DNA from 3 places in the Bacillus sp. EB106-06-01-XG163 genome. Region 3 is predicted to be linked to each of the others. Evidence: riboswitches for the same ligand, from Rfam matches in the RefSeq annotation. Region 3 holds a riboswitch; each other region holds the start of a gene.
The links. A riboswitch is a leader RNA that binds a small molecule or an ion and turns the genes downstream of it on or off. The one in region 3 is predicted to bind S-adenosylmethionine.
Positions count from the first base shown of each region.

Region 1: another riboswitch for S-adenosylmethionine. It lies ahead of AC3WTF_RS03860 (2-hydroxyacid dehydrogenase); the one in region 3 lies ahead of mtnW (2,3-diketo-5-methylthiopentyl-1-phosphate enolase).
Region 2: another riboswitch for S-adenosylmethionine. It lies ahead of metN (methionine ABC transporter ATP-binding protein MetN); the one in region 3 lies ahead of mtnW (2,3-diketo-5-methylthiopentyl-1-phosphate enolase).

Region 1 is NZ_JBYTDS010000002.1:340,729-351,743, reverse strand. Features, by position in the region: gene proC (pyrroline-5-carboxylate reductase) at 12-860, opposite strand; gene rtp (replication termination protein) at 1,036-1,404, opposite strand; gene AC3WTF_RS03885 (3-ketoacyl-ACP reductase) at 1,690-2,406, opposite strand; gene AC3WTF_RS03880 (DUF948 domain-containing protein) at 2,536-2,841, shown strand; gene AC3WTF_RS03875 (hypothetical protein) at 2,909-3,670, shown strand; gene AC3WTF_RS03870 (RbtT/DalT/CsbX family MFS transporter) at 3,702-4,949, opposite strand; gene AC3WTF_RS03865 (FGGY-family carbohydrate kinase) at 4,997-6,463, opposite strand; gene AC3WTF_RS03860 (2-hydroxyacid dehydrogenase) at 6,456-7,472, opposite strand; SAM riboswitch class I at 7,594-7,686, opposite strand; gene AC3WTF_RS03855 (molybdopterin oxidoreductase family protein) at 7,834-9,882, shown strand; partial or broken gene AC3WTF_RS03850 (hypothetical protein) at 10,039-10,265, shown strand; gene AC3WTF_RS03845 (hypothetical protein) at 10,309-10,533, opposite strand; gene AC3WTF_RS03840 (MarR family winged helix-turn-helix transcriptional regulator) at 10,733-11,015, shown strand, end outside.
Region 2 is NZ_JBYTDS010000006.1:175,158-186,172, reverse strand. Features, by position in the region: gene AC3WTF_RS09720 (3-hydroxyacyl-CoA dehydrogenase/enoyl-CoA hydratase family protein) at 1-2,016, shown strand, start outside; gene AC3WTF_RS09715 (acetyl-CoA C-acetyltransferase) at 2,027-3,202, shown strand; gene AC3WTF_RS09710 (acyl-CoA dehydrogenase FadE) at 3,221-5,005, shown strand; gene AC3WTF_RS09705 (arsenate reductase family protein) at 5,119-5,475, shown strand; gene gcvH (glycine cleavage system protein GcvH) at 5,535-5,918, shown strand; gene AC3WTF_RS09695 (YusG family protein) at 5,973-6,209, shown strand; gene AC3WTF_RS09690 (toprim domain-containing protein) at 6,279-6,644, shown strand; gene AC3WTF_RS09685 (thioredoxin family protein) at 6,647-6,967, shown strand; gene AC3WTF_RS09680 (SCP2 sterol-binding domain-containing protein) at 7,064-7,414, shown strand; SAM riboswitch class I at 7,523-7,629, shown strand; gene metN (methionine ABC transporter ATP-binding protein MetN) at 7,735-8,760, shown strand; gene AC3WTF_RS09670 (methionine ABC transporter permease) at 8,753-9,421, shown strand; gene metQ (methionine ABC transporter substrate-binding lipoprotein MetQ) at 9,435-10,250, shown strand; gene AC3WTF_RS09660 (carboxymuconolactone decarboxylase family protein) at 10,344-10,721, shown strand; gene AC3WTF_RS09655 (YuzK family famiily protein) at 10,915-11,015, shown strand, end outside.
Region 3 is NZ_JBYTDS010000004.1:718-9,863, forward strand. Features, by position in the region: gene motA (flagellar motor stator protein MotA) at 1-322, shown strand, start outside; gene motB (flagellar motor protein MotB) at 294-1,079, shown strand; gene mhqR (MarR family transcriptional regulator MhqR) at 1,115-1,561, opposite strand; gene kinD (sporulation kinase KinD) at 1,760-3,277, shown strand; gene spo0E (aspartyl-phosphate phosphatase Spo0E) at 3,487-3,747, opposite strand; gene AC3WTF_RS05850 (1,2-dihydroxy-3-keto-5-methylthiopentene dioxygenase) at 4,028-4,564, opposite strand; gene AC3WTF_RS05855 (methylthioribulose 1-phosphate dehydratase) at 4,580-5,209, opposite strand; gene mtnX (2-hydroxy-3-keto-5-methylthiopentenyl-1-phosphate phosphatase) at 5,167-5,871, opposite strand; gene mtnW (2,3-diketo-5-methylthiopentyl-1-phosphate enolase) at 5,868-7,082, opposite strand; SAM riboswitch class I at 7,164-7,263, opposite strand; gene AC3WTF_RS05870 (pyridoxal phosphate-dependent aminotransferase) at 7,300-8,496, opposite strand; gene AC3WTF_RS05875 (carbon-nitrogen family hydrolase) at 8,588-9,146, shown strand, end outside.

The sequences.
Region 1 (11,015 bases), on a different contig from region 3:
TTTTTTAACGATTATAGTGCTGCCGTTTTTTCAATTGTTTTGCTGATCTCAATAGAACGTTCGGTCGCGTGTTTGATGGCTTTGGCAATGGCTTCTCCGCCGCCTTCTGACCTGAGCGCATCGAGGCCGGCTTCCGTCGTGCCGTTTGGAGAGGTGATGTTTTCCCGAAGCACATCCGGTTTTTCACCCGTTTCCATCAGCATTTTAGCGGCGCCCAATAACGTTTGCGCGCCGATTTTGCGGGACAGCCGTTTGTCTAAGCCGGCTTCTTCACCTGCTTTTTCAATAAACTCCATTAAATAATAAAAGTACGCCGGTCCGCTGCCTGCGATACCGGTGAAAATGTCCATCTGATCTTCCTTGATCACGTACACTTCCCCGAGGCATTCCAAAAGGGATACCGCGGTTTTTGCTGAACCGTAAGAGACATGGTCTCCGAAAGCCGCAGCTGTTGCCGATTCGCCGATCATGCTGGATGTGTTCGGCATGACTCTTACAACCGGCTGATTATCATGTAATGATTGTTGTATAAATGAGGTTGTTATGCCTGCCAGAACAGACAGGATGATTTGATGAGGTTGAATACGCCGTTTCAGCGCAGCCAGAGCGATTTCAGCATCCTTCGGTTTCATGGCTAAAATAAAGACATCAATGTCTTCGGTTTTCATGCTGTCAAAAGCAATGCCTTGAATACCGTATTGATGTTCCAATTCAGCGAGTCGCTCTGTATTGCGGCGGTTTGTCACGCAGATGTTTTGGTTGGGAATTTTTTTTGCGCGGACCATGCCTGATATCATTCCTTCAGCCATTGATCCTGCTCCGATAAAAGCAACTTTCTTTTGATCTAAGATCGGTAACATCTCCCTTGTTCGTATTTTGTTCGTATTTTTCACACGTTTTTTATGTTACCACTTCAGGAGTTGATGTCAAGTTTGAGGGTATTATTGATATGTATTGTTCCGAGCCTGCTATTATGTATAATGAATCACAGAATCACCTTTTGAGCCCGGGAGGCCGGGTGCGTTCCGGCCGGATTTAAAAATTATCTGAAATGGCTTTTTCTATCAGCTTTTTGCAGCGGTCAAGCTCTGTCTTCAGCTGTTTTTTGTAAAGCTTCGCAGCTTCATAGTCTTTAAATTGATAGAGAACGACTTCCTGGAGTTTGGCTCCCTCTTTTTTCACTTTTACTTGCTTTAAAATCCCGTCATCCAATAGTTCGTGAAGTGAACGGTACACCTCGGTATGATTCGGCTTAAAACCGATGGGTTTAAATTCCGAACGCAGCACCTCGAGAAGCTTCAGTCCGTAAAGCCGTTCCTGCTCTGTCATTGTAATCATGTAAAGCTTTAAAAAAGCTCTTTGTTTCACTAAAAAACCGGTTGAACTTCTTTTTTCTTCTTTCAATATGTGCACACCCTTCCTTCTAACAAATTATTCCATGTACTAAATATTCTCTTTCTATCCCGTTTTCCCTTTTATTGTTCGGACAGTTTGGTTTGTATTGATTTGTTTTTTAGAGGCGGGGAAAAATAATTTTAATGAACATTTGGTACATAGTTTATTTAGTTTAATTATAGCTGATATCGGTTTCTTTTTCACTCTTTTTTCTGCAAAAACGGATCTTAATGCCCATTTATTCGGGTTGCGGAAACAAAAAAAGACCCGTCACGAAGACAGGTCCCCTTTTGTTTAAGGATTAGTTGACCACAAACCGGCAGTTTTGATGAAAATGCGCGGATGTAATTTCAATTGAGCAACCATATATTCTGCAAGATCCTCAGGCTGCATGACTTTTTCCGGATTGCCGTCTGTCAGATTTAATTCAATAGACATGTCGCTGGCAACCGTGCTCGGAGTCATTGCGCTGACACGGATATTGTGTTTTCTGACTTCCTGCATGAGAGATTCAGTCAGACCGAGAACGGCAAATTTAGAAGCGCTGTACGCACTTGTCGCCGCGGCGCCTCTTTGGCCCGCCGTAGAAGAAATATTAATGATATCTCCTGATTTTCTCTCAATCATTTCAGGTAGAACGGCGCGTGTCACGTGGTATACACCCATTACATTCACTTGAATGATGTCTTCCCACTCTTCAGGCGTAAGATCCAAAAATCCGCCGAATTTGCTGATTCCGGCATTGTTAATCAAGATGTCAATCTCACCGAGTTCTTCTTTAATAGAGGAGACGGCTTGCTCAACCTCTTTTTGGTTTTTTACATCGGCAGCAGCGAATGATGCCTTTACACCAAGGGCTTTCACTTCTTCCGCAACCTTTTCGACATTTGCTTCTGTGCGGCCGATTAAACCGATATTGACTCCTTCTTTGGCTAAAGCGATAGCGGCGGCGCGGCCGATTCCTCTGCCCGCACCCGTGATAAGAGCCGTTTTGTTTTGTAAACTTTCCACGTCTTTCACCCTTTCTGAATGTCCTTATGTACGATTTCACATTATAAGCAGAAAAAAAACAATTAGCAAATAAAATGATTCAACACGATCCGTAAAGGGTATCAACTGAAAAAAAGGAGTGAAAAGCAGATGATCATCATTTTGTATATCAGTGCTGCCGTTGCGGCTGCCGCATTAATTTATGCAGCCGTATCCGCCGTCCATTTTAAAAGAAACACAGCGCCTGATATAAAGAAGATTAACGCCGTGACAGCGTCCATGCAGACGTCCATTGATGAAATCAAAACAGAAACCCGTTTGTTATCACAAAAGCAGAAAGAACTGCAGGAAGACTTTCTTACTAAAAAAACAGCCGTGCAAACGACGGCAGCCGAAGTTAAAGGAACGCCTCACGTGCTGAAAATGCTCTGGAACGCCGGTAAAAGCGGTTTATGAGCCTGCATGTCATCCGACGTTTTTGATGACACTAAGAGAAACTGGCGCGGATCCAAGGAGGCATAACATGATTTGCGATCGTGAGCGGCTTGCGCATTTTTTGCAGCAGCTTAAAGCACTATCTTCTTCGGGAGGGTTTACAAAATCGGATTTGCTGACTCCGGCTTTCCATTTAGCTAAGGACGGAGATCTGGATTTGTATTATTCGCCTCATAATGAATATATTAACCCTTATGCAGTCGTTGCCATTTCCGGAATCACACCCGGTTTTTTTCAAATGCAGCTGGCTTACAAAAAAGCGGCACAGCTTTTAAAAGATGGCGAAACTTTTGAAACGATAGCCTATGAAACAAAAAAAGCGGCCGGACTTTCCGGTTCAACGAGGCAGAACATCATCGAAATGCTTAATGAATGCGGTCTGCCGGCCGCGCTTCACGTTGAGGATTCATCCCGGTTATTTGATTCAAAACGGGAGCTGCTTCATACAACGTCCGTTATCAAACACCCTGTTTTTTATAAACAGAAAAACTATACGGGACATCGGCCGGCAATCAGCAGGTCAGCTCTTCTCAGCCGTTACGCGCTGACATGTTTTCCGGATGAAATAGAAATGATGAAAAAGGACATTCTGCTTATCCCTCTCGGCAAAGCAGCAGAATCAGCCTGCCGCATGCTGAAGAAGAACGGCAGAATGGGTCATGCGGTCATTCTGGAAGGCTTCCCGCATCCGTCCGGAGCAAACGGACATCGTTTCAAACAATTTCACGAAAACAAACAATCGTTACGTGAACAAATTCAGCGCTTTGCCGGGTTTCTTCAGCAGCTGTAAAAAAACGCCCCGAATTTTCGGGGCGCTGCTGTTAAGAAGCGTATTCAGGCAATGCTTTATTGTGTTTTGCCGTTTTCTCTTCAGGTATTTTGATTTGATTTGTCAAGATTGCACTTACGAAATAGAGCGCTGCGAAAATCCATACAACGCCTTGTGCGCCGACAAGTCCGATGAACGCCCAGGCAAGCGCGGGGCCGACAAATGCCGACAGGCCCGCAGCCAGATTTAACACAGACATGGCAGCACCTTTATCGCTGCCGGCCGCCGTCGGCACGATAGCCCCGATCGGAACGAACCCGGCGAGGAGCCCTCCCCATATAAAACCGACAATGCTGACGAAAAGCAAGTTCCCATGTGATACAACAGGAGCATAATATAATAAAAGAGTAAAAATGCCGCAGCCCACTCCCCCGAACCACATGACAGTCTTTTTCCAGCCGAAGGCATCGCCGACTGCGCCGAAGATCAAGTTAAAGACGATATTTCCGAGAAAGATCGTTCCCCAAATTTGAAGCCATACATTTGTAGAAATGCCGTGCTGCGCCATATGCATCGGAAGAAATACCGGAAATCCGTATGTACCGATGCTGTTAATGATCCGAATGATCCCCCCAGAGAGCACGCGCGGATTTTCAGCAAGGATGGTGATTCCCTTCATTAATTCCTGCGCCTTTTCCCGCTTATCTGCCTTTTTCTTTTCAAAGCGGTCCCTATTTAAAATCAAAGCAAAAAACGCGCCGAGGCAGACCCAGAAAATTGAACTCCACAGTGTATTCAAATAGCCGAAGGATTTGATGGCCCAGCTTGAATACCAAGCACCGAATACAAACATCCCGCAGCAATATGCAATCCAGAACCAGCCGACCGCCGTACTGAGCCTGTTTTTCGGCGACCGGTAAATCACCCATGTCAAAAAAGAATAGGCAAACAGCGGATAACCCAGCCCTTTAATAAAATACGTGACATACATCACCGGCAAATTAAGATTTTCAAATCCGTATGCGATAAATGCGGCTGTTCCGATAACGTAAAACAACAGCCCCATAAACATCGTCCGCTTTGCGCCGAAGGCTTCGAGGCAGACCCCTGAAAACCAAGACGCCACAGCGAGAGAAATACCGTAAACTGTAAACAGGGATGCTGATTGCTGTACCGTCAAGCCGTTTTCAACTAAAAACGGGCTGAGCCAGCCTTGTTCAAGGCCGTCCCCCATCATAAACAGCACGACTCCCAAAAATCCCCATGCGAGCTGTTTTGGAATTCCTATTTTATTAAGCATTTTTGTTCCTCCTCAGCAATCTTTCATGTTGTCATCTCATCCCCAAGTCAGGCTTTCACCGCCGGCTGAAAATGAGTAAATAATTTTTGCGTATGTTTCCATTCTTCATATAGGAAGAGATCCGTCTGATCCGCTTCCGGCTCAATTACCTTTGTGCGGCTCGAAAGCTCTGCGTTCACACCGAGAGCTTCGTTGCAAATCATCGCCGCTCCCATTGCGGATGCCTGGCTGAACCCCTCTCTCTTATAGATTTTCTTTTGGAGAAGGTTAGCAAGAAACTGCGTCAAAGCATCACTTTGGAAACCGCCGCCGCACACCTTCACATCATCTTGTGAAAAGGAAGCCACCTCTGTTAACGCCTCATAGTTCCATTTGATTGAAAAAGCGATTTCCAGCAGTGCGGCTTTGACAAAATGGGCTCTGCTTAAGTTTTGGGACAGCGGAGCGTCAAAAATAAATCCGCCTTTTGCCAGTGCGTTTTTCTCAGGCGATAAATAGGAGCCTAACGCAGAAATACAAGCATGATCATGTTTCGGCAGACTTGCGATTTCCCGTTCCATAACGCCGTAGGATTCATTCGGATAAAAAATGGATTTTAATTTTTGATAATTGAGTCCTGTTACACCCGGATTCGTTTCAAGAAGCCATTGACCTTCTTCTGTATGGCAATTCAGCCATGCATTCTCTAAACTTTCGGTTCCGGTCTCCGCTGTTATCTTTGTAATCGGCGTCGTCGTGCCGGATACGATGACGATATCTCCCGGCTTTGCATCTGCACTTTTGATGGCAAGCTGTGTGTCTCCCCCGCCTGCAATCACAGGCACTCTTTCAGAAAGGCCGAGAACCGCCGCTTTCTTAAACGTTAACATTCCGACAACCGTCCCAGATCGGACGAGTGAAGGAAGAATGGCAGAAGGCACACCGAAGATGTTGCATAATTTCTCTGACCACGCCTTTTTCCTTACGTCAAACAGCAGTGTTTCAGCAGCCTGTGACGGTTCATAGCTTAAAATACCGCTCAGCTCAAATGTCACCCAGTCACTGATGCTTGTGATGTACTTCACTTCTTTCCATAAAGACGGCTGTCTAGCTTTTAATCCGACAAGTTTCATGGCGGAAAATAAAGCGCTCGGAAGACGTCCGGTTTGCTGATGCACTTCTTCTATTGCCTCAATCCCGTCTTCCCATTCACGCCCTCTGTTATCAATGTTGGGCAGACCGAGAAATGCCTTTTTACCTTTATTGATCAGAACAATTCCCTGCCTCTGGCTTGTGGAGGTGATTCCGATTAATGTAATATGTGGGCTTTTGGCAATAACCTTCCTTGCCATAGCGCTGATTTGCGTCCATAATCTTTCCGGTGAGAAATATCGTCCGTCCGGATAAAGCGGATCCGTCACATATTCAATGTCTTCCCTTTCAAGCGCGGTCACTTCGCCGCCGGCAGTCACGACTGCGACTCGCGCATTCCCCGTCCCGATGTCAAATACAAGGTAGCCTTTTTGTTCAGCCATTACAGCCTCCTCCTTCCGTTTCAAGTTCTCTTTTGTTATAAAGTTCACGTATTGAGCAGGTTTGATCTTGTTTCCATTTGAAAAGCGCTTCATTTAAAATCTTCACATGATGATCTTCCACTTCAAATGTTGCGCCCGCTAAATGGGGAGTCGCTAACACATTCGGCAAAGAGATCAATTCATAATCAGAAGATTCAGGCGGTTCGTGATAAAACACGTCAAGGATCGCTCCCTTAATCCGCCGTTCTTTCAGCACCCGCAGCAGCTCTTCCCTGTCTGTAACCACCGCTCTTGACGTATTGACAAAAACAGCTTCCTGTTTCATCAATTGAAAGTGCCGGGCGCCGATAAGGCCGATGGTTTCTTCTGTACGCGGCAAGTGAACGGAAACAATATCACTTTCAGAAAATACCCGTTCAATCGTCGTTTTTTCATACTCCCGGTTTTCATGATGGACAAATGGATCATAGTAAAGCACCTTGCAGTCAAAAGCGGCCAATAGCCGGGCGATTCTCTGTCCGACGGCTCCGAAACCGATAAGGCCGACTGTTTTCCCCGTCAGCTCATTTCCTCTGAATTTGACGTAAGCCTGCAAATAATCACCATTCCACTTCCCGTCTTTCAGCCACTGATGGGAAGAATACGTATGACGCAAAAATGAAATCACATTTCCGATAAACATTTCAGCAACAGCCTGGGCATTGCGGGCCGGTGTAAAGAAAACGGGGATTTTTCTTTTAGTCGCCGCCGCAATATTCACGTTAGACGGCATTCCTCTGCAGACACCGATAAAAGCGGAATCAGGCAATATGTCAATAACACGCTCAGACACCTCATCAAGTTCAGTGATAAGCCCCGACGCGTTTGTCTCTTGAATCATTCGGATCAATTCATCTTCCCGATAGGCCCGGCCGTGCTTCTTCCACGGCCGGTGCACAGTCCGGCCGAACAGCTCAGTCAGCTCCTTCAGCCCCTCGTCGTGATATGGTGCGGTAATTAAAACCGTCATGGTGCAAAACATCCTTTTCACATAAATTTTGTCATAAAAAAATCTCTTTCCCCAAAGAAGGAAAGAGATTCATATACCGTCTTTATGCGCTTGAAGCGCACAAATATGTATAGATCATTCTTTCCTATCTTTCAAGCGTACGCTTGCTGGAATTGGCACAATAAATGTTGCCGAGGTTTCGTAGGGCCAGTCCCTCCACCTCTCTGGATAGAAAATAAAATGATGAAATTGTCAGGCTGTTTAAAAGAATAAACTCATCATAGAAAAGTCTTTCCGTGATGTCAACACTTTTTTTCTGAATTGACGTTCGATTTTGAAATGTTATAATGCTTACAATATAAACAAAGAGGAGAAATGGGCTATGAATTCTGCTGCAACACAGCCGAACGGGGTCTTTAAGTCGGTATGCTCACTAGACTGTCCCGATCAATGCGGCTTGCTTGTGACAAAAAAAGACGGAAAAATCGTTAACATTCAGGGAGACCCCGATCACCCGGTCACATCAGGGAATATTTGCAACAAAGTCAGACACATGGCTGAGCGCATTTATGATGAAAAGCGCGTAACCGTTCCGTTAAAACGGATCGGTAAAAAAGGTGAAGCCGCGTTTGCGCCTATTTCCTGGGAGGAAGCGATCAATACGATCAGTGCGCGCTGGAAAGAGCTTATTGCCGAAGAAGGAGCGGAAAGCATTCTTCCGTACAGCTTTTACGGCAATATGGGAAAACTGGCGGCAGAGGGAATGGACCGCCGTTTTTTCCATCGTCTCGGAGCGAGTCATCTCGAACGGACGATCTGCAGCAAAGCCGGATCTGAAGGCTATAACTATACAATGGGTGAAGGAGCGGGTACTGATCCGGAAGAGACCATACATGCAAAGCTCTTTATTTTTTGGGGAATCAATGCCGTCAGCACGAATATGCACCAAGTCATGATTGCCCAAAAAGCCCGGAAAAAAGGGGCTAAAATTGTCGTTATCGATGTACATAAGAACCAAACCGGCCGGCTTGCCGATTGGTTTATTCCCATTCGCCCCGGCACAGATGCCGCACTCGCCCTCGGTATCATGCATGTCTTATTCGACGAAAACCTTCACGATGAAGCATTTCTCACAGAATACACCGAAGGCAGTGACGAATTAAAAGCGCATGTTAAACACTATGATCCGGAAACGGTTTCTGCTATTACAGGCGTTAAAGCCGACGATATCAGACGCCTTGCGAGAATGTACGGGGAAACCTCCCCTTCCCTTATCAGGATCGGAAACGGCATTCAGCACCATGACAATGGCGGAATGATCGTCCGCACCGTTGCCTGCCTTCCGGCTGTTACAGGACAGTGGCTCAACACCGGAGGAGGCGCAATCAAGCACAACAGCGCGGTATTAAACTATAACAGACAAGCGCTCCAGCGGCCTGATCTGCTTTACGGCAGGAAGCCACGATCATTTAATATGAACAGGCTCGGAAGCGTTCTTTTAGAAACAAAACCGCCCGTGCGCTCCCTGTTTATTTACGGTACGAATCCCGCAGTGGTTGCGCCGGAAGCGAATAAAGTCAGAAAAGGCCTGCTGCGGGAGGATTTATTTACAGTCGTTCACGATCTGTTTTTAACGGAAACCGCCAAATATGCGGATATCGTGCTCCCTGCTGCATCCGCTTTTGAAAACACGGATTTTTACACGTCTTACTGGCATCATTTTATTCAGCTGCAAAAACCGGTGATCGAACCCTACGGGGACAGCAAATCGAATACGGAAGTGTTCCGTTTGCTTGCCGGAGCAATGGGATTTACCGAGCAGGAGCTTCAGGATTCCGATGAAGAATTGATCAGACAGGCGCTGGACTTTCCCGACAATCCGTATATCGAGGATATTGATTACGAAGCGCTCTCACGCCATTCCTTCATGAAAGCCAAACGGAAAAAACCGCTTTTTCCGGGACAGCTCAAGACACCGAGCGGAAAAATTGAATTATATTCGGAAAAGATGAAACAGGACGGTTATCCCGCGCTGCCGACACATATCCCTCTTGAGAGCGATGGTGATTTTCCGCTTTTATTTGTCCCGGGACCGAATCATAATTTTTTAAATTCAACATTTTCGAATAATGAAAAACACGTAAAATTAGAAAAAGCGCCAAAGCTTTTTATTCATACAGAGGATGCTGTACGCCGGAACATAGAAGACGGGGAAACCGTTAGAGTTTGGAATCACCGCGGCGAGTGTGAATTAACAGCTTCGGTCGGCGAACAGGTGCTTCCCGGCGTTGCAGTCAGCCAAGGTCTTTGGGCCGATATGGATGATAAAAAACAGCTCGTCAATTCGCTCACGCCCGATCGGCTGGCGGATATGGGAGGAGGCGCTGTTTTCTTCTCCGGAAAGGTGCAGGTGGAAAAGCTCAGCAATTAAAACCGTCCGCAATAAACGCCGAGCGGTTTTGATGAAGGCTGAATCCTTTCGGCCGGCTTCACCGTATAAAAAGTGATAACGTTTATTGGAGGTTTGCTGTATGGATATCATACCGGCATCGGAATCGCTTTAGCCGGATATTTCATAGGAGACGGATTGAAAAACTTTAAATCACCTGATCCTCATGAACACACTGACCACATTCTCATTAAAGAAAAAGATTTACACTTCTATATTGGTATTATTTCGGAGTTACCAAGGAAGAAGCGAAACAAATCGTGCCCGACACCTCCGACATTCCGCATATCACGAGAAACGGAAAGCGGTATGTACAGAAAACTGCATTAAGAGAATGGCTGACTTCCATGCTGGAAAAAGAATAACAGCTTCCATGAAAAGCGGGAAGGGTTTTTCTCTTCCCGTTCATCAAGATGTGCCGCCCTTTCTCTCTTCAACCCCAAACATACGATGGATATCGTTCTTACTTAACGAAACATCCCCTTCTTTAGATTTCAAATAAAACCCTTTCTTATATAACCGTATGACTTCCTCATATGTAAGCTCATGACGAAGGAGCGCCATTAAACGCCCGTCTTTTTCATCTTGTTTATTGAACCATTCATACTGTTCTGACCAGTTCACTTTCTGCATGTCAAACACCTTCTCACTTTGGATTAATGCCCTTTTCGCATTTATTATACTTATTTCCCCTTTTGTAAACACTCCGACTGCCTGTGATATTTTTGAAAACAGCCGCACCTGCTACTATTAGTCGCCATGTTGACTAATTTCCTTTTGTGATGTATATTGTAACTGTCAACATGGTGACATCTTAGATGGGAGATAACTTATGGATATTAAATTACTAATGAAGGAACTGCATGTTATGCAACAAAGTTACGCATCATTATTTTCGGTTGTCAATAAAGTGCAGGCTCGGGGGGACGAATACTTAGAAATGTTGACTTCCCGACAGCACATGACTCTTATTGCTATTGCCCATTTACCGACGGAAGATACCACACTTATGAATATCGCTAAAAAGCTGGGCACAACAAAACAAACCGCTAACAAATTAATTTCAAGCCTCGCGAAAAAAGGATATGTTCACACTGTGCCAAGCAAACTGGATA
Region 2 (11,015 bases), on a different contig from region 3:
TTCTCACTCGTTGATGAATACCGGAAACCGGGAAGCATCGTGTCGAGCAATACGTCCGGTATCTCCGTCACAAAAATGGCGGAAGGCCGATCTGCCGATTTTAAAGCTCATTTCTTAGGAACCCATTTCTTTAATCCGGCCCGCTACTTAAAGCTTCTGGAAATCATTCCGATTCAGGAAACAGATCCTGACGTGCTGGAGTTTATGACTTCATTTGCAGAAAACACGCTCGGGAAAGGGGTCGTCATCGCAAAAGACACGCCTAACTTTATCGCCAACCGCATCGGTACGTACGGCCTGTTGGTCACGGTAAGAGAAATGCTTTCTTCCGGCTGCCGCATCGGCGAGGTGGACACGGTGACCGGGCCTTTGATCGGCAGACCGAAAAGCGCGACCTTCAGAACCCTTGACGTTGTGGGGCTTGATACGTTCGCCCATGTGGCAAAAAATGTGTATGATAAAGCCGACGGCGCTGAAAAAGACATGTTTAAGCTTCCTGAATTTATGAATGACATGCTGAAAAACAATTGGCTGGGCAGCAAATCAGGCCAAGGTTTTTACAAAAAAGAAGGTAAAACAATATATGAACTCGATCCGCTGACCATGACATACGGTGAGCGCTCGAAAATGAAGACACCCGCTTTAGAAGCCGCCAAACAGGCAAAGGGTGCCAAAGGCAAAATGAAAGCGCTTATATACTCTGGTGACCGCGCCGGACGCCTGCTTTGGAATATTACATCGCAAACACTCTTATACTCAGCCAGGCTTTTAGGTGAGATCGCTGATGATATCAAAGCGATTGACGACGCCATGAAATGGGGCTTCGGATGGGAGCTCGGCCCGTTTGAGATGTGGGATGCCATCGGCGTCAGAAAATCAGCGGAGCGGCTCGAAGAAGAAGGCGCAGCACTCCCCGGCTGGGTGAAAGAAATGCTTGATCAGGGCCATGAAACATTTTATATGAAGGAAAACGGAACACCATTTTACTATTCAGACGGCCAATACAGGGCTGTGAAAGAAAATCCGAAACGGATCAGCCTGCAAACGTTAAAAGAAACAAAAGGCGTTATCAGTAAAAACAGCGGCGCAAGTCTGATTGATCTCGGCGATGATGTCGCGCTGCTGGAATTTCATACGAAAAGCAACGCGATCGGCTTAGACATTATTCAGATGATTGACAATGCGCTTGAGGAAACGGAGCGGAATTATAAAGGTCTTGTCATCGGTAACCAAGGCAGACATTTCTGCGCGGGGGCAAACCTTGCGATGATTTTGATGGAAGCTCAGGATGATAACTTCATGGAAGTCGATTTTGTCATCCGCCGTTTTCAGCAGACGATGCTGAACATCAAATACAGCGCTAAACCCGTTGTCGCGGCGCCATTTGGGATGACACTCGGCGGCGGCACGGAAGTCTGTCTCCCGGCGGCACGCGTTCAGGCGGCGAGCGAATCGTATATGGGTCTCGTTGAAACCGGCGTCGGTCTTATTCCGGGCGGCGGAGGAAACAAAGAGCTGTACATGAATTATTTGGACGGCGGAAGTGAACTGATGGACGCAGCGATTAAAACCTTCGAAACAATCGCGCTTGCCAAAGTGTCCGGTTCGGCACACGAAGCCCGTGATATGCAGATTTTGTCCGCGGCTGACCGTGTCAGCATGAATCAGGATCACCTGCTGCACGATGCGAAACAGCTGGCTGCTTCCTTATATGACAGCGGATACCGCCCGCCTGCCCGCAAAAAAGTGAAAGTCACCGGGGAAACCGGATGTGCGGCATTACTGCTCGGAGCAGACCAAATGAGACGGTCGGGTTATTTATCCGATCACGATATGAAGATTGCGAAGAAGCTGGCCCATGTCATTGCCGGCGGAAGAGTCCCGTTCGGCACGGAGGTTTCAGAAGAATATTTACTCGAGATTGAAAGAGAAGCCTTTTTAAGCCTCGCTGGCGAGGCGAAATCTCAAGCGAGAATGCAGCATATGCTCGTCAAAGGCAAACCTTTACGGAACTAGGAGGGTGTTTATGAGAGAAGCAGTCATTGTGGCCGGTGCGAGAACCCCGGTCGGTAAAGCGAAAAAGGGATCGCTTGCAGCCGTTCGTCCTGATGATTTAGGCGCGCTTTGTGTAAAAGAAACGCTGAAACGGGCAGGCGGATATGAAGGAAATATCGATGACTTAATTATCGGATGTGCAACACCTGAAGCCGAACAAGGATTAAATATGGCGCGGAATATCGGTGCGCTGGCGGGGCTTCCTCATACGGTGCCGGCCATTACGGTGAACCGCTACTGCTCTTCCGGGCTCCAATCCATCGCTTACGGTGCTGAAAAAATCATGATCGGCGCGGGTGACACCGTCATTGCGGGCGGTGCGGAATCCATGTCGCAAGTTCCGATGATGGGGCATGTGACCCGCCCGAATATCGCTTTGGCGGAGCATGCGCCTGAGTATTACATGAGCATGGGGCACACAGCGGAGCAGGTAGCCGAAACGTACGGCGTATCCAGAGAAGACCAGGATGCATTTGCCGTCCGCAGCCATCAGAATGCCGCAAAAGCTCTTAAAGAAGGGAAATTCAATGACGAAATCGTGCCGGTTGAAGTATCGCTGACAGAAGTCGGTGATGACCATAAGCCGCGGAAAAAACAATTTACCTTTTCTCAAGATGAAGGCGTTCGTCCCGGCACATCGGCTGACGTCTTGGCGAAGCTCCGTCCGGCTTTTTCTAAAACGGGAACCGTGACGGCCGGGAACTCTTCACAAACAAGTGACGGCGCGGCGGCTGTCATGCTGATGGATCGCGAAAAAGCTTCGTCGCTCGGATTGGCGCCGCTTGTCAAATTCCGTTCCTTTGCCGTAGGCGGCGTTCCGCCTGAGGTAATGGGGATCGGTCCGATTGAAGCCATCCCGCGGGCGCTCAAGCTTGCCGGACTCGAATTGCAGGATATCGGGCTTTTTGAATTGAATGAGGCCTTTGCTTCACAGGCCATTCAAGTCATCAGATCGCTTGGGATAGATGAAGAAAAGGTGAACGTCAACGGAGGCGCCATCGCGCTCGGACATCCGCTCGGATGCACGGGAACGAAGCTGACCCTGTCACTCATTCATGAAATGAAACGGAGAAACGAGCAATTCGGCGTGGTGACGATGTGCATCGGAGGCGGCATGGGAGCTGCCGGCGTATTTGAACTCATTTAAAAAAAGGGGGAAACGAACATGAAACAGGAAACGGTCAACGTCAAAAAAGGCGGCAGCTTTCTGATTGAAGAGACGGGATATGATCAAATATTCACTCCGGAGGACTTTACAGACGAACACAAAATGATCGGCAAAACGACAGAAGACTATGTCGTAAACGATGTGCTTCCTTATATCGATGAAATTGAAAACCATCAGTTCGAGCATTCGGTCAGACTGCTGAAAAAAGCCGGAGATCTCGGCCTCCTCGGAGCAGACGTGCCTGAAGAGTACGGCGGAATCGGCCTGGATAAAATCAGTTCAGCCTTCATTACGGAAAAGTTTTCACGTGCCGGCAGCTTTTCGCTGTCTTACGGCGCCCACGTCGGGATCGGCTCATTGCCGATCGTGTTCTTCGGAACGGAAGAACAGAAAAAAACCTATTTGCCGGACTTGGCTTCAGGACAAAGAATCGCGGCATACGCCTTAACTGAGCCCGGTTCAGGTTCAGATGCCCTCGGCGCGAAAACCACGGCTGTTTTGAATGAAGCGGGCACACACTATATTCTTAACGGAGAAAAGCAATGGATTACAAACTCCGCCTTTGCAGATGTCTTTGTCGTCTACGCTAAAGTGGACGGAGATAAGTTTTCTGCATTTATCGTAGAAAAGAACTATCCGGGCGTGTCAACGGGACCGGAAGAGAAAAAAATGGGGATTAAGGGTTCATCGACAAGAACGCTGATTTTAGATCAGGCGGAAGTCCCAAAAGAAAACCTTCTCGGCGAAATCGGAAAAGGCCATGTCATCGCTTTTAATATCCTGAATATCGGGCGCTACAAGCTTGCCGTCGGCACAATCGGCGCTTCAAAACGGGTGATTGAGCTGTCTGCCGCTTATGCAAACCAGCGCCGGCAATTTAAAACGCCGATCTCAAGCTTCACGCTCACTCAGGAAAAGCTTGCGACGATGTCAGCTCGGCTTTACGCGATGGAGAGCTCTGTATACAGAACAGTGGGCTTATTCGAAGATAATATGAGCAGACTGACGGAAGCGGAGCAAAAAGACGGACGCGAAGTCGCGAAGTCAATCGCCGAGTACGCGATTGAATGCTCGCTCAACAAAATGTGCGGTTCTGAAACGCTTGATTATATTGCCGACGAAGGCGTTCAAATTCACGGCGGTTACGGATTTATGCAGGAATATGAAGTGGAGCGCGCCTATCGCGACTCAAGAATCAACAGAATTTTTGAAGGCACAAATGAAATCAACCGCCTGATCGTAACGAGCACGTTCCTGAAAAAAGCCGTAAAAGGTCAGCTGCCGCTCTTTGAAAAAGCAAAAGCGCTCCAAGAAGAACTCATGATGCTGATGCCTGAAGAGCCGGGCTCGGAGCCTCTTGGACAGGAAAAATACATTGTCAGACAGGCGAAAAAGATCGCCCTCTTGACAGCGGGTCTCGCGGCGCAGAAATACGGCAAAGAGATCGAAGGCGAGCAGGAAATCATGGTGAACATTGCCGATATTGTCAGCGCGCTGTACGCTTTGGAATCAGCCGTCCTCAGAACGGAAAAAGCAATTGCAGCGGACGGTGCCGAAAAAGCTGCGCAGAAGCTGTTATATACGGAAATCTTTGCCCAGGAAGCCCTTCAGAACATTGAAGCGCACGCCAAAGAATCACTGATCGCCATGGAGGAAGGAGATTCCCTCCGCATGATGCTTTCCGTGCTGCGCAAACTGACGCGCCTGACGCCGAAAAACCTCATTCAGAAAAAACGTGAAGCGGCAGCCGCCGTCTTCCGTGAAGAAAAATATACGGTCTGATCACATGCTGAAAGCGCTCCTTCATCAGGGGCGCTTTTTCATGAAGCAACGTTATAGGTTTTTACAAGTGATTGTGTTAAAATAACGACGATCATTTACAAGGGGTGAAGAAGATGTCGTTAAATTTTTACTGGTACCCTAAATGCGGAACGTGCCGTAATGCGAAAAAATGGCTGGAAGACCGCGGTAAGGAAATAAACGAAATACATATCGCGGAGGAAACTCCGTCGAAAGAAGAAATTAAAGACCTCTATGAAAAGAGCGGTCTTGAGCTCAAAAAGTTTTTCAACACGAGCGGAATGAAATACCGCGAACTGAACTTAAAGGAAAAACTGTACCACATGTCAGAGGATGAACAGCTTGAACTCCTGGCATCAGACGGTATGCTCCTGAAACGCCCGATTACGACAGACGGCGAAAAAGTCACTGTCGGCTTTAAAGAAGACCAATTCGAAAAATATTGGATGTAATGCCAGGTTCAAAGAATTATGGTATCTTCTTATTATAAGAAAAAAATGGAGGGATTTAGATGAGCACACCGAAAGATATGCGTTATTCCAAAGAGCACGAATGGGTCAAAGTTGAGGACGGAAAAGCCCGCATCGGGATTACACATTTCGCGCAAGCCGAACTTGGCGACATCGTCTTTGTCGAGCTTCCGGAAGTCGGCGCCGAAATTAAAGCGGACGAGCCATTCGGCAGCGTGGAATCCGTCAAAACCGTTTCCGAACTGTACGCACCGATTAACGGAACGGTGACGGAAGTGAACGAAGACCTTGATGACAGTCCTGAATTCGTAAACGAGTCTCCGTATGAAAAAGCGTGGATGATCGTCGTGGAACCGGCTGATGCTGAAGAAATCGAAAACCTCATGACTTCCGAGCAATATGACGAAATGACACAAGAAGACTGATCGGATAGCAAAGGGGCCATTTGGACATTCTATCTGTAACGGGAGGTGTCTAAAATGGCTTTTGATAAACAAAAGGTCGATGTGACGGAGAACGTTACGGGCCGCTTTCAAAACGGCCGGTTTTCCTTGTTTCATGAAAATGAAGCCATCGGCGAGATGACAGGCATGGACCAGTACGAGCTCAAACAGGGCTTTTCATTTGAAAATCAAAAATTTTATAAAACAGCCGATGTCATAAACGGCAGCGATCCGAAATATGTCGATTGCGATTATGAGAATGGCTGGTGTTAACAGTTGGCGGTGAATTTCACTGCCTTCTTTTTCAATCTGACGCTAAAACAATCGGCAGGTGACGCGCTTATGTACAACGGAGATGAAAAGGTCATTATCGTAGAAGGAAAATCTGATAAAATCAAAGTCAGGGAAGTGCTCATCGAACCCGCGGAAATCGTCTGTACAAACGGGACGATCGGCCAAACCGAACTGGAAGATTTGGCGGACCGCCTGTTTGACAGAGACGTCTATATTTTAACGGACGCAGATGACTCCGGAGAAAAATTAAGAAAACAGCTGAAACGGGAGCTTCCCGACGCGCGCCATATTTATATAGACAGAACATACAGGCAAGTCGAGTCGTGCCCGGGCCATCATCTCGCATCTGTGCTGATCAGAGCCGGCTTTGATGCTGACACTGTATTTTTGAAAAAGAACGACCTGAGGTGGTAAACATGAAAGAACTCCAAGAAAATGAACTCGAATCGATTCAGGATGACGTTTATCTCCTGTATTTGTACACCCCGTTTTGCGGCACATGCCAGCTGGCGTCCAAAATGCTAACTGTCGTCGAAGAAATGCTGCCCGGCGCCGCCTTCTATAAAAACAACGTGAATTATTCCCCCGCATTCGCCAAAGCCTATCAGATTGAAAGCGTTCCGTGCTTTTTGCTGTTTAAAGGCGGAGAGCTTGTTGAGAAAGGATACGCCTTCCGCTCCGTTTCCTATTTATATGAGCTGATTAAACAAAAAACATCGCAAACGTTCCCGATGTGACAATATTTACAGGAAAATGTCGTGCGGTTTATAAAGGGTTCTGTCCGTTAAAAAGAGAAAGTGTATGTATGGCCATTAAAACGGGAGGTTATACGAGTGGAGAAAATAGAAGTTTCAGAGAATGACGGACAGCATCTGTTTTTGAAACCGCTATTAAACGCCTCAACGCTGCTGATTACATTCCAAGGAGAAACAGAAGCCTTAACGGTCTCAATTAACGGACAGGGAGAAATGAGAAAAACGTCGGTTTCAAAGGAAAAATCTAATTTGACCTTTTACGGAAACCAGACGGAAATCATTCATCTTCTGCATGGTGATGTCTCTTTGCAAAAGCTTATCCAAAGCGGAAAACTCAAAGTGAAAGGATCATTCAGAGCTCTGCTGAAGCTGGAGGCCATCCTCTGGCTGACAAACGGATTTTTTCAGGCGATCAGTAAACGGCCGTAACTCAATCTACTATGTGACAATAGCTTCCAATATTTATTTTATTGACTTTTTATCATTCGCCGTGCTATTCTACAGTAAGAATTTCCGGACGAAAATACGATATGTTTTCTCTTATCAAGAGAGGTGGAGGGAAGTGCCCTATGAAGCCCGGCAACCATCAACAATGTTGAAATGGTGCCAATTCACTCGAAGCGGTCTGCTTTGAAAGATGAGAGAAAGGCCTTTTTCAATAAGCCTTTCTGCTCATTTTTGCAGAAAGGCTTTTCTTTTGCGGAGAAACCCGGAAGATTTCTTAGAATAGTGTAAGGCGGGTGATTGCTTTGATCCATCTTCAAAATGTTTCAAAAATTTACAAAGCGAAGCATGGGGATGTCAATGCTGTCCAAGATGTCACTCTTGATATCAAAAAGGGCGAAATATTTGGAATTATAGGATATAGCGGAGCTGGTAAAAGTTCCTTAATCCGTCTCCTGAACGGCCTTGAAAAGCCGACGTCGGGAACCGTGGAAGTCGCGGGGACGGAATTAAATAAAGTAAGCAGCCGCGGGCTGAGAAAAGCGCGCCAGGAAATCAGCATGATCTTCCAGCATTTTAACCTTCTGTGGTCGCGCACCGTCCGGGAGAACATTATGTTTCCGCTGGAAATCGCCGGCGTGAAAAAAAGCGAACGGGTCCGCCGCGCTGATGAATTGATTAAACTGGTCGGATTAGAGGGGAAAGAAAAATCTTATCCGTCGCAGCTGAGCGGCGGTCAAAAGCAGCGTGTCGGCATCGCCCGGGCGCTCGCCAATAATCCGAAAGTCCTTCTGTGCGATGAAGCGACATCAGCGCTCGATCCGCAGACGACCGATTCAATTTTGGATCTTTTATCCGATATAAATGACAGACTCGGCCTGACGATCGTGCTCATTACCCATGAAATGCACGTCATCCGAAAAATCTGCAACAGAGTCGCAGTCATGGAAAACGGGAAAGTCGTTGAAGAAGGCGAAGTACTCCAAGTTTTCAGAAACCCGCGCGAACCGATGACCAAGCGTTTCGTTCAGCAGGTGACAGAACCAGAGGAGACGAAAGAAACCATCCAGCATTTTCTGCAGGAAACAGCGACAGGAAAAACGATTCAGCTTTCATTTGTCGGGCAGGCAGCCGAGCAGCCCCTCATTACGGAAATGATCCGAAACTTTGATGTGGACGTCAATATTCTGCAGGGGAAAATTTCACAGACGAAGGACGGAGCCTACGGTTCTTTATTCATTCATATTGACGGTCAGGAAAAAGAAGTAGAAAACGTGATCCGGTTCATCAAAGACAAACAGGTAGAAGCAGAGGTGATCACAAATGTTTGAAAAATGGTTCCCGAACGTTGATATAACCGAGCTGTGGACGGCCACATACGAGACCCTTTATATGACGGTCATCGCTTTAGTTTTTTCATTTATCATCGGAGCGGTTCTCGGTCTTCTGCTCTTTTTAACGGGCAAGGGAAGCTTATGGGAAAATAAAATCATTAACACCGTGATTGCGGCGGTCGTTAATATTTTCAGGTCTATTCCGTTTCTTATTTTAATTATTCTGCTTCTCGGCTTTACTAAGATTTTGGTCGGATCGATTTTAGGACCGAACGCCGCATTGCCGGCGCTGATTATCGGCTCCGCGCCGTTTTACGCCCGTCTTGCGGAAATTGCGCTCCGGGAAGTCGATAAAGGAGTCATCGAAGCTGCCAGATCAATGGGAGCAAAGACATCGACGATTATCTTCAAAGTGCTGATTCCTGAATCAATGCCTGCGTTAATTTCAGGCATCACCGTTACGGCCATCGCCCTGATCGGATCTACCGCCATTGCCGGCGCCATCGGTTCAGGCGGACTCGGAAACCTTGCATATGTAGAAGGCTACCAGTCCAATAATACGGATGTAACGTTTGTAGCGACAGTATTTATACTCATCATCGTCTTTATCATTCAGATTATCGGTGATGTAATTACAAATATAATAGACAAAAGATAAGGGAGGATTTACATTGAAAAAGATTGTATTAAGTGCGCTGCTGCTTGTGTTCGCGGGAGTTTTGGCCGCCTGCGGATCAAACGGCTCGAATAAAAAGGAAATCGTCGTCGCCGCGACAAAAACACCGCATGCTGAAATCTTAAAAGAAGCGGAACCGCTCTTGAAGGAAAAAGGCTACACATTAAAAGTAAAAGTGCTGAACGATTACAAAATGTACAACAAAGCGTTAGCTGATAATGAAGTGGATGCGAACTACTTCCAGCACGTTCCTTACCTTGAACAGGAAATGAAGGAAAATAAAGATTACAAACTCGTGAATGCCGGAGCCGTTCACCTTGAGCCATTCGGAATTTACACGAAAAAATACAAATCACTGAAAGACCTGCCTAAAGGCGCGACCATCATCATGACTAACAATGTCGCTGAACAAGGCCGTATGCTGGCGATGCTTGAAAAAGCCGGACTGATCACACTTGATCCGAAGGTGAAAACGATTGAAGCGACTACGAAAAACATTACGAAAAACCCGAAAAACCTGACATTCAAAAAAATCGCCCCTGAATTAACGGCGAAAGCATATAATGAAGAAGAAGGCGATGCAGTCTTCATTAACGTCAACTATGCGATTCAAAACAAACTGAATCCGTTAAAAGACGCGATTGAAGTGGAATCAACGAAAAACAACCCGTACGCAAACATCATCGCCGTACGCAAAGGTGACGAAAAATCAGAGAAAATCAAAGCGCTTATGGAAGTGCTTCACTCTAAGAAAATCAAAGACTTCATTGAGAAAAAATACGACGGAGCCGTGCTTCCCGTATCTGAATAAAGCGAAAACCCCGGATGAGTCATCCGGGGTTTTTTTCGGGTATTAATCGGAGAACTGTCCATAATAAAAGGGAAGGTTAACTTATTGGAGGGAATGGCAGTGGCTCAATACCAGGATAACGGCAAAAGCGTGCATGACGCGTTAAAACAATACAAAGAAGGTTTAGGCATATTTGAACAAAAAATGCCGATGATGGGGCGGAAGTTTAATGAATTTACTGAACAGTGTTTCTCAGCGGATTCATTAACTGAAAAAGAGAAACAATTAATCGCTCTGGGCATCAGCATCAGCGCTCAAGATGAATTTTGCATGATTTATCATACGAAGGGCTGCCTTGACCAAGGGGCCACAGAAGAAAACATCCTTGAGGTCATCAGCGTCGCGGCGGCATTCGGGGGCGGCGCGGCTCTCAGTCAGGGAGTGACCCTCGTGCAGCAGTGCATTCAGGAATTCGGACATACGACGCATTAGAATGAGCAATCGTGTGAATACCGTTTTTCAGATAAAGCGAGCGCCGGTTTCCGGCACATTCGAAAGGATTCAGGGGCACACACTCTTTGGCCGGAGCAGCGGATCATTGTTACAATAGAAACAAATATTATGAAGGGATTGATTCATTATCTGCACCAGCCACGAGAGACTGGACCTTGACTATACGCCTGAAATGGAAAAAGCGATGCAGAAGTCACACGGCATCGGCTACGAGGAATACGGACGGCGTCTTTCAAAAAGGATGGAAGTCGAACGGCAGAGGGAGCTTGAATA
Region 3 (9,146 bases):
CCTTATCGCGGCTCTTTCCAACATGAACAATACCGAGGCGCTCGGACATGCCATCAGTGCGGCGTTTGTCGCCACCCTTCTCGGGATTTTCACAGGATATGTACTATGGCATCCCTTCGCCAACAAACTGAAACGCAAATCAAAGCAGGAAGTCAAACTGCGTGAAATCATGATCGAAGGCGTTCTGTCAGTGCTTGAAGGACAGGCCCCGAAAGTGATCGAACAAAAACTTCTCATGTATCTTCCTGCGAATGAACGCGCAAAAGTCGCTGAACAAGAAGGAGAGGCAAACAATGGCGAGAAAAAAGAAGAAGAAGCATGATGACGAGCATGTGGATGAGTCTTGGCTGATCCCGTACGCGGATTTGCTCACCCTTCTTTTGGCTCTGTTCATTGTATTGTTCGCCATGAGCTCGGTCGATGCGGCGAAATTCCAAATGCTGTCTAAATCATTTAACGCCGTGTTTACCGGAGGCACGGGTGTTCTTGAATATTCAAGCGTCACCCCTCCTGAAAACGAAAAAGACGGCGTTGATCAGTTAAAAAAAGACAAGGAAAAAGATAAAGAACAGAAAAAGAAAGAAAGAGAAGCAGCCGACCGCGAAGAACTTGAAGGCGTGCAAAAGCAAGTCAATCAATTTATAAAAAATAAAAAGCTTGAAACTCAGCTGGAAACAAAGCTGACTAAAGAAGGACTCTTAATTACCATTAAAGACAGTATCTTTTTTGATTCCGGACGGGCGGATATCCGTCAGGAAGATATTCCGCTTGCCAAGGAAATCTCGAATCTCCTTGTGCTGAATCCGCCAAGGAACATTATTATCAGCGGACATACGGACAATGTACCGATTAAAAACTCACAATATCAATCTAACTGGCATTTAAGCGTCATGCGGGCCGTCAACTTCATGGCTATTCTCACGGAAAACCCGAAACTTGACGCAAAAGTATTCAGCGCCAAAGGTTTCGGAGAGTATAAACCGGCCGTGTCGAACAAAACCGCCGAAGGGCGCAGCAAAAACAGGCGCGTCGAGGTATTGATACAGCCTAGAAACGCCGCGACTGACCAAAATCAGTAATATAAAAAAGGAAGCCTTTCAAATGGCTTCCTTTTTTATTTCTGATGAAAATGTTTAGCGTTTAACCCCACTCTTTTCAGCATTTCCGTACACATTTCTATCTCTTCATCACTCAACACACTGATCATTTCTTTAATTTCGTCAGCATGATCAGGGAAAATATCGTCCAAAAGACGGATTCCCTTTTCGGAAATCTGTGCGAAAGTCACTCTTCTGTCAGTCGGCGAGGCTTTTCTGATGAGAAGTTCTTTTTTCTCTAATTTGTCAACAACGTATGTAATACTTCCGCTCGCTAATAAAATTTTGTCGCCGATCTGCTGAAGCGGCTGGTTGCCTTTGTGGTACAGCAGCTCAAGCACCGCAAATTCCGTCGGGTTCAGGCCGTGCTTATGAATATGTTTATTCATATGGTCGTTAATAGATCGGTACGCACGTGACAGTACAATAAATAATTTCAATGAGTTTTCTGTTTTATCCGTCATACATTCAATCATCCTTTTACAAAAGAAACCGTTACAGAGAAACATTAATAAACAAAATGAAAAATGTCAACAAAAATGTTTCCAAAATTTCTCTTCTTTTTGTCAGACCTTAATAAAATAATTTGTTTTTCTATCATTTTGGTTATTTTTTCTTATTAAAGAAGTATAAAAATGATATAATACCTCTATTCAAGTGTAATGTTGGAGCGATGCAGAGTGAATACATTTAAAGGTGCCCGGGGAAAGATCAAGCTTTATCTCATATTGGTGATCATCCCGGCACTTATTATCAGCTTTTTCATTTATGAAAAAGAAAAGCAGAAAATAGCCGATAAACACATACAGGAAGCCAGTATGATGCTCAACCTTCACCGCAATAAGCTCAATTATTTAATCGGTGAAACAAAAGCCCGGATGACAACACTTGCGATCGCTGTCGATAAGCCTGTCAATGAAGAAAAGATCATTGACATTCTCGATCAGGCTTTTGAGGATGAACCCAGATTCAGCGGTCTGTATATGCTGAATTCCAAAGGTGATGTCATCGCAAGCACGACTGATCTGAAATCAAAGGTGAATTTGGCCGACAGACCGTATTTTACGAAGGCGAAAAAGACGAAAAAAACGGTCATCACAAATGACTACTCCAGCAGAATTACAGGCCAGCGCATCTTCACGATCTGCGTGCCGGTGTTAGACGCAAAACGGGAAGTCACGGATTATTTAGTAGCCGCCATACAAGTCGATTATTTGAGAAATATGATCAATATGCTGAGCCCTGACGTTTATGTCAAGGCAACCAATCAGAATAAAGTGATATTTGCCAGCGGACGGGCTGATCAATCAGAAGGTGTGAAACCGGTCAGCGGCTATCTGGATGATATTAATTGGAATATCAATGTTTATCCGAAACCGGTTGAGCTGAATGAGCTGACCAAAAGCGTGCTGCTGCCGATGTCCAGTATTGCCGTGCTGCTGAATATTCTGTTCATCCTCGTTCAATATTATTTGCTTAAGCGCAAGACCCAGCTGGAGCGCGCTCAAAATGAAGCGCAGAAATTGGAGCTTATCGGAACGCTTGCCGCCAGCACCGCCCATGAAATCCGCAACCCGCTTACAGGGATCAGCGGCTTCATTCAGCTTTTGCAGAAAAAATACAAATCGGAGGAAGATCAGCTGTATTTCTCAATTATTGAGCAGGAGATTAAACGGATCAATCAGATTGTCAGTGAGTTTTTAGTGCTTGGAAAACCTACTGCTGAACGGTTGGAAGTGAACTCGCTGCAGGATATTCTTGATGAGATTATGCCGATTATTTATTCTGAAGGGAATCTATACAATGTGGAAGTGAATGTGGAGATTCTCGTCAATCGGCCGCTCAAGGTCAACTGCACGAAAGACCATATTAAACAGGTGATTTTAAATGTCGCGAAAAACGCGCTGGAATCCATGCAGGAAGGCGGCCGGCTGTCCATCTATTTAGAAGCCCGCGATCATAAAGCAGTCATTAAGGTGGCCGACAACGGAATGGGCATTTCTGAAGATATGCTTGAGCACATTTTTCTTCCGTTTGTAACGTCAAAGGAAAAAGGCACCGGCCTCGGCCTTGTCGTATGTAAACGAATCATGCTGATGTACGGCGGTTCGATTGACATTCAAAGCGAAGTCGATAAGGGCACAGAGGTCACCATTACCCTCCCTGCCGCTTCTCGATGAAAAAAACACCCTGATCGGGGTGTTTTTTATTTAAAGAAGAGTATGTGTAAGAGGATATACCAGAGGAACGGCATCATAGCCGGCAGATAGTACGAGGCGCTTCGTGAGCCGTGCCAGCGGAAAAATGTGCTGACTGTACGCGGTCATCTTTCGGATGCGGCGCTTGATCAGGAAGCGCATTCAGTCTTCGTTATCTGTTTTATCATCCATCATTTGTTTGCTTCATATGCAGGCATGACGTCACCGCGGGAGAACAAGCCTATTTTCTTCACAAGGCCCTGTATTCCTTGGTGATGTGTACGATCACGGTTTACCAGCTGCTGATACGCGTTCATCAGACAGTCCAGTTCCTGGCTGTGCCTGATCGTGTCATATCCTGTAAACCCTTGCCTGTTAGCCGCATCTATCATCATTTTTCTTTTTTTATCAATAGATAGAAGCAATTTTTCTTGTTCAGAATAACTGCCCATTCACTTCACCCCTCACCGCTAAAAGAATAGGAAACAAGTTTGATTGGGTTATTGAGCATTATTACAGATTATACTTTATTTGTAAACATTTTTTTACTAAATAACTTATTTTTTCATTTCATATTGGAATCTTTAGCATGAATAAGAGAATAATACCCATTCGGGTAATGATATAAACAGAATGCGGCATATTCAAGAATTAAAAAACAGCCAAAGCTGACTTTATATTACAATAAAAAACCTCTCATGCCGGTGGGTGCATGAGAGGTTCGGGCGTCTATCAGTTTTGCACACTTTCATTTTCGTAAATCGGCACCCAGCCCTCAGTCGTCACGAAGATTCGGATTGCGACGACCCGGCGGTCTTCCTGAAGCGTAAAGTAGTGGCGGATGTTCTCCGGAACTGAAATCAAATCTCCCGGATTTAAACGGACGTCGAAAAATGTGCCGTCTTTGCCTTGAATGACGAAGATGCCGTGTCCGCTGACGATAAAGCGGACTTCATCATCCGTGTGGTGATGTTCTCTTTGGAAATTTTTTAATAATTCATCAAGATTCGGCGTGGTGTCTGATAAAGAAATGACATCCTGAGACTGATATCCGCGCCGGGCTGAAATGTCCTGAATCTCCGTGTCAAACGCCGCGAGAATCCGTTCTTTTTCATCTTCGGTTAGATCGTATTTTTCCGAAAGCTCAGACGGAAGTTTTTCAATGTTCCACTGCTCATAGATCACCTCTTGTTCGTCTAAGAAGCGCGCTACTTCTTCCTGATGTTCAATGAGCGTATTTTTTTCGTCATGAATTCTGATGGTCGCCATTTTCTATTCCTCCTTTTATTTTACCAGCTGCGGCCGAAGTGACAGAAGCTTGAGGTGACAGCTGAATAAAAATTCATAGGCTTCCAGCACCCTTTTCGCTTCAAATGCGGTCCGCCCCCATGCCGTAATGCCGTGATTGCGGATTAACACCGCGCCTGAGCCGGCGGCCGCATGGTGCGCGAAGTTTTCGGCCAATGCCGGGATGTGCGCCGGATTGTCAATGATCGGAACGGTCACGGACGCGTTTTCCTCCCATAATCCGAGCGCCTTAATCATCTCCTGCCCCTGAAAAGTGATTTGTTTTTCATCCCCGTAAAGCTCTGAGATGACATTATTATTGACGGTATGGACATGCAGACAGCAGCCGGCGTCTGTCTTTTGGTATAAGTAAGTATGGAGAAGCGTTTCTGCTGAGGGTTTTAAAGAATGGCCGGTCTCAGCGGGCTTCCCGTTCTCATCGATTAAGAGAAAATCTTCATCTGTTTCTTTTCGTTTGTCTTTTCCGCTCGCCGTAACGAGGAAAGTCAGCGGCGCGTCGGATACTTTGATGGAAAGATTCCCGCTCGTTGCCGGGAACCAGTCTCTTTCAGCCAGCTCGCGCTTTACCTCGGCAAGTTCGCGCCAGCGTTCTTCTTTTGCAGCCATGCCTGCACCTCCCCGATGTTTTCAATGCCTGTTTTCACCTCATGAAAATCTTGAAAAGGCAGATGCCGGAGGCCGAGTTCTTTGCATTCAGTCATTAGATAATCTCTCGCAAAGCACATATCGGATAACTTTGCAGCCTCAACATCCGTGACCGAATCACCGATCATAATGAGAAATTTCTGCTGATCGGATAGCTTTCGGATGACTGACGGTTTGCAGCAGCCGCATTGATTGGTGCAATCTCCGTCACAGGCATGCGGCCAGTCTATATGAATATATTCATTGTCAAAGGATGCATGATTGCAGAAAATCCGCTCCTTTTCTACGATCCCTTCCAAAAGCGGATGCACAAAAAAGTCCATTCCCCCGCTTACGATATAAAACGGGAGGCCGTTTGACCGGACAAACGAGACAAAATCCAAAAAGCCGTCCCGTATTTTCGCATCCTTCAGGATAAAGCCGGTCAGTTCTTCTTTTAAGCTGCTCGGCAGCAGTCCGAACATCCGTCCGACTCCTTCTTGGATTGATATGCTTTTAGACAGAACACCGTCTTTTAATTCAAGCCACTCAGGAGGCGCGAATTGTTTCATCATGCTGACAATGTTGTCGTTCATGGTGACCGTTCCGTCGAAATCACAAATAATCAGCGGTGTGCGGGTCATACGGCTTCCACCCTTCCCCATTTGTCTAATGCGAGCTGAAGATCTTTGCACGACGCGGCTTTTTCTTCAATCGGCTGCGCTTCAAGCACCGCATCAATGATGGCGCGGAACGCTTTTCCGCCGCCCTCGGCTCCTTTCGGGTGGCCGTGAATGCCTCCGCCGGCATTGATGATGTGATCGATGCCGAAATCGCGCATCAACAATGGCACCATACCGGGGTGAATGCCTGCTGACGGGACGGCAAACGACGGATGAAAGACATCGTCTTTTACACATTCATCATGGATTGCAAGCGCGGACTCCTTCGGAAGAGCAACGGATCCGTAAGGTGACGGAAATAAACTGAAATCAGCGCCGCAATAGCGGTTCAGCTTGCCGAGCAAAAGCGCATGCGACAAGCCGTAAACGGGAGATGATGTGAACGCGCCGCTGACTGCCGGATGCGCCATGATCGGAAGCGGGATTTCCCTGTCCTCAGCAAGGCTCTGCATCACATCTAAACCGTAAGCAAACACATTCAATAAAAGCGCGTCCGCCCCGAGTTCTGCCGCGCGCCTCGCTTTATCCCGCAATTCAGCGGTCCTTCCCGTAAGGTTTACGGCATACAGCGTTTTATGCCCCGTTTCCTCCCGGGTTTCCTTCAGGACTTGTTTTCCTTCGATAATGCGGGTTTCAAACGGAGCCAGTTCATTTTCAAAGAAAATTTCATCATCTTTAATCAGATCCACGCCGCCGAGCGCCTGCTGTCTGAGCTGTTCTTTAATGTCGGCGAGATCCCGTCCGATCACGCCTTTAAATATGCTCATCAGAAGCGGTCTTTCAAATTCGCCCAGCAGTTTGCGGATGCCGTATATACCGAATTTCGGCCCGGGAAGGGAGCGTTTAAACCCTTCGGAAAATTCAAGATCAGTCAATTTTATTTTTCCGTCCAGTGACAGCTTTCCGAATACCGTCGTCAGGACGGCCGGAATATCTCTTGAAAAATTCGCCTCGGGATAGGCGATGGTGATGACGGATTGTGTTTCGTTTTCTGAGGTTCCTTCTTTCTCCTCAACTTTTACGACCCGCCCTTTATGTTTTCTGAGCTGTTCCTGCTTCACCAGGGGCAGGTCAGTCCAGGAGCCTACCGTCAGCCCCGCCGCAATCTGTTCCGCCCGCTTTTCACTGTCCGTTGTGTCTGTCAGAAGATATGTTGCCAATACTTCGCTCATGCGTGAACGCCTCTCTTTCTTTCGCAAAACATAAAAAAACCTCTTCCGTATGAGCAGAAAGAGGCTTCGTGTTATGTCCGAATCTTATCTCTCAGCTCCTGCTGCAAGAATTAGCACCGTGCTTTATCAGTCGGTTGCCGGGCTTCATCGGGCTCGTCCCTCTGCCTGCTCTTGATAAGAATAATGATTTTATAAAGTATTTTGAATTATCGCATTGTTATTCTGATATGTCAATGCTTTTTCGGGTGAAAAGATTCAGTTTCCCGATCCGTTCCGCAGCTTCTTTAAGTCTTTCTTCACTTGTCAGAAGACCGACTCTTATATAGCCTTCCCCCCATTTTCCGAACCCGTTTCCGGCAGCGACCGCGACATCCGCTTTCTCGAGCAGCAGGTCTGAAAACGACTGTGACGTATAACCGTCAGGCACAGGGAGCCATGCAAAAAAGGAGCCCGCCGGAGCCGTCACATCCCAGCCGATATTGCGGCAGGCTTTAATCCATGCATTGCGTCTCGATTCATATCTGTCATTTTGCGCCGCGACGCATGCCTGATCCGCTAAAAGTGCGGCTGCCGCCGCCTGCTGCGCTGCGGGAAACAGGCTGACAAACATATGATCCTGATAAAGGTTGATCGCTTCGATGACAGAAGCGTTTCCGACGGCAAAGCCGACCCGCCAGCCCGCCATATTATACGTTTTGGACAAGGTATAGATTTCGATTCCCGTCTCTTTTGCGCCTTCGGTCTGCAAAAAGCTCAGCGGTTTATGCCCGTCAAAGCCGACGGCTCCGTACGCGAAATCATGAACGACACAAATGCCGTTTTGCTCCGCAAAGCCGACCGTCTCCTCGAAAAACGCCTCAGTCGCCACAGCGCCGGTCGGATTATTCGGATAATTGAGATACAGCAGCTTCGCTTCGCTCCGCACCTTTTCAGGAATTACGCTGTAATCAGGGAGAAACCCTCTTTCTTCTGTCAGCGGCATCATTTCCATTTTCGCTTTCGCAAGGGCGACGCCCGACCAGTAATCAGGATATCCGGGATCAGGCACCAGAATGGTATCTCCCGGGTTTAAAAGACATTGCGGAAGCTCAACAAGTCCCGCCTTGCCTCCGAACAGCACGGCGACTTCCGTTTCCGGATCAAGCGTGACCCCGTACTCCCTTTCATAAAATGCAGCGGCTGCTTTTTTGAAGCTGTAAGCGCCCCGGAATGATGAGTATTTATGATTTTCCGGCCTTTCGACGGCGCGCTTCATTTCTTCAACGATATGCTGAGGCGTCGGCTGATCAGGGTTTCCCTGCCCTAAATTGATGACGTCTCTGCCTTCTTTCAGCTTTTGATTCACTTTTTGCACCAATGATGCGAAAAATTGTTCTGGCAGCTGTTTGAGTACATCTGAGATTTCAAAGTTCATATTTTCACCTTCTAAAAATGTCTTGAAATGATAGTCCATCATCATATATGGTTAAATAAAAAAAGTAAAGAGAAACTTGAGGTGTTAAAAAATGAAATGGACCGTTTCCTGTTTGCAATTTGATATTTCATACGGAAATCCTTCAGAAAACTTTAAAAAAGCAGAATCTTTGATTGAGCAAGAAAGCCGCCATGCGGATGTAATCGTGCTTCCTGAGTTGTGGACGACCGGCTATGATCTCACACGGCTAGACCAGCTGGCGGATGAAAACGGCAAAGTTTCGGAACAATGGCTTAAAGAAACGGCAAAAACATACAACGTACACCTCGTTGCCGGATCTTTTGCGGTCAAAGAAGGCGAAAATGTCTATAACACCATGTACATCGCCGATAACAGCGGACAGATCGTGAAGCGGTATCAGAAAGCCCATCTGTTTCAGCTGATGGATGAACACCTTTACTTGTCAGCAGGAAATAGCGACGGTTCCTTTGAGCTTGACGGTGTCAAGTGCGCCGGGCTGATCTGCTATGATATCCGTTTCCCCGAATGGATCAGAAAGCATACGTCCCAGGGCGCGAATGTCCTGTTTATCTCTGCGGAATGGCCTCTGCCCCGCCTTGATCATTGGCGAAGCCTGCTTATCGCCAGAG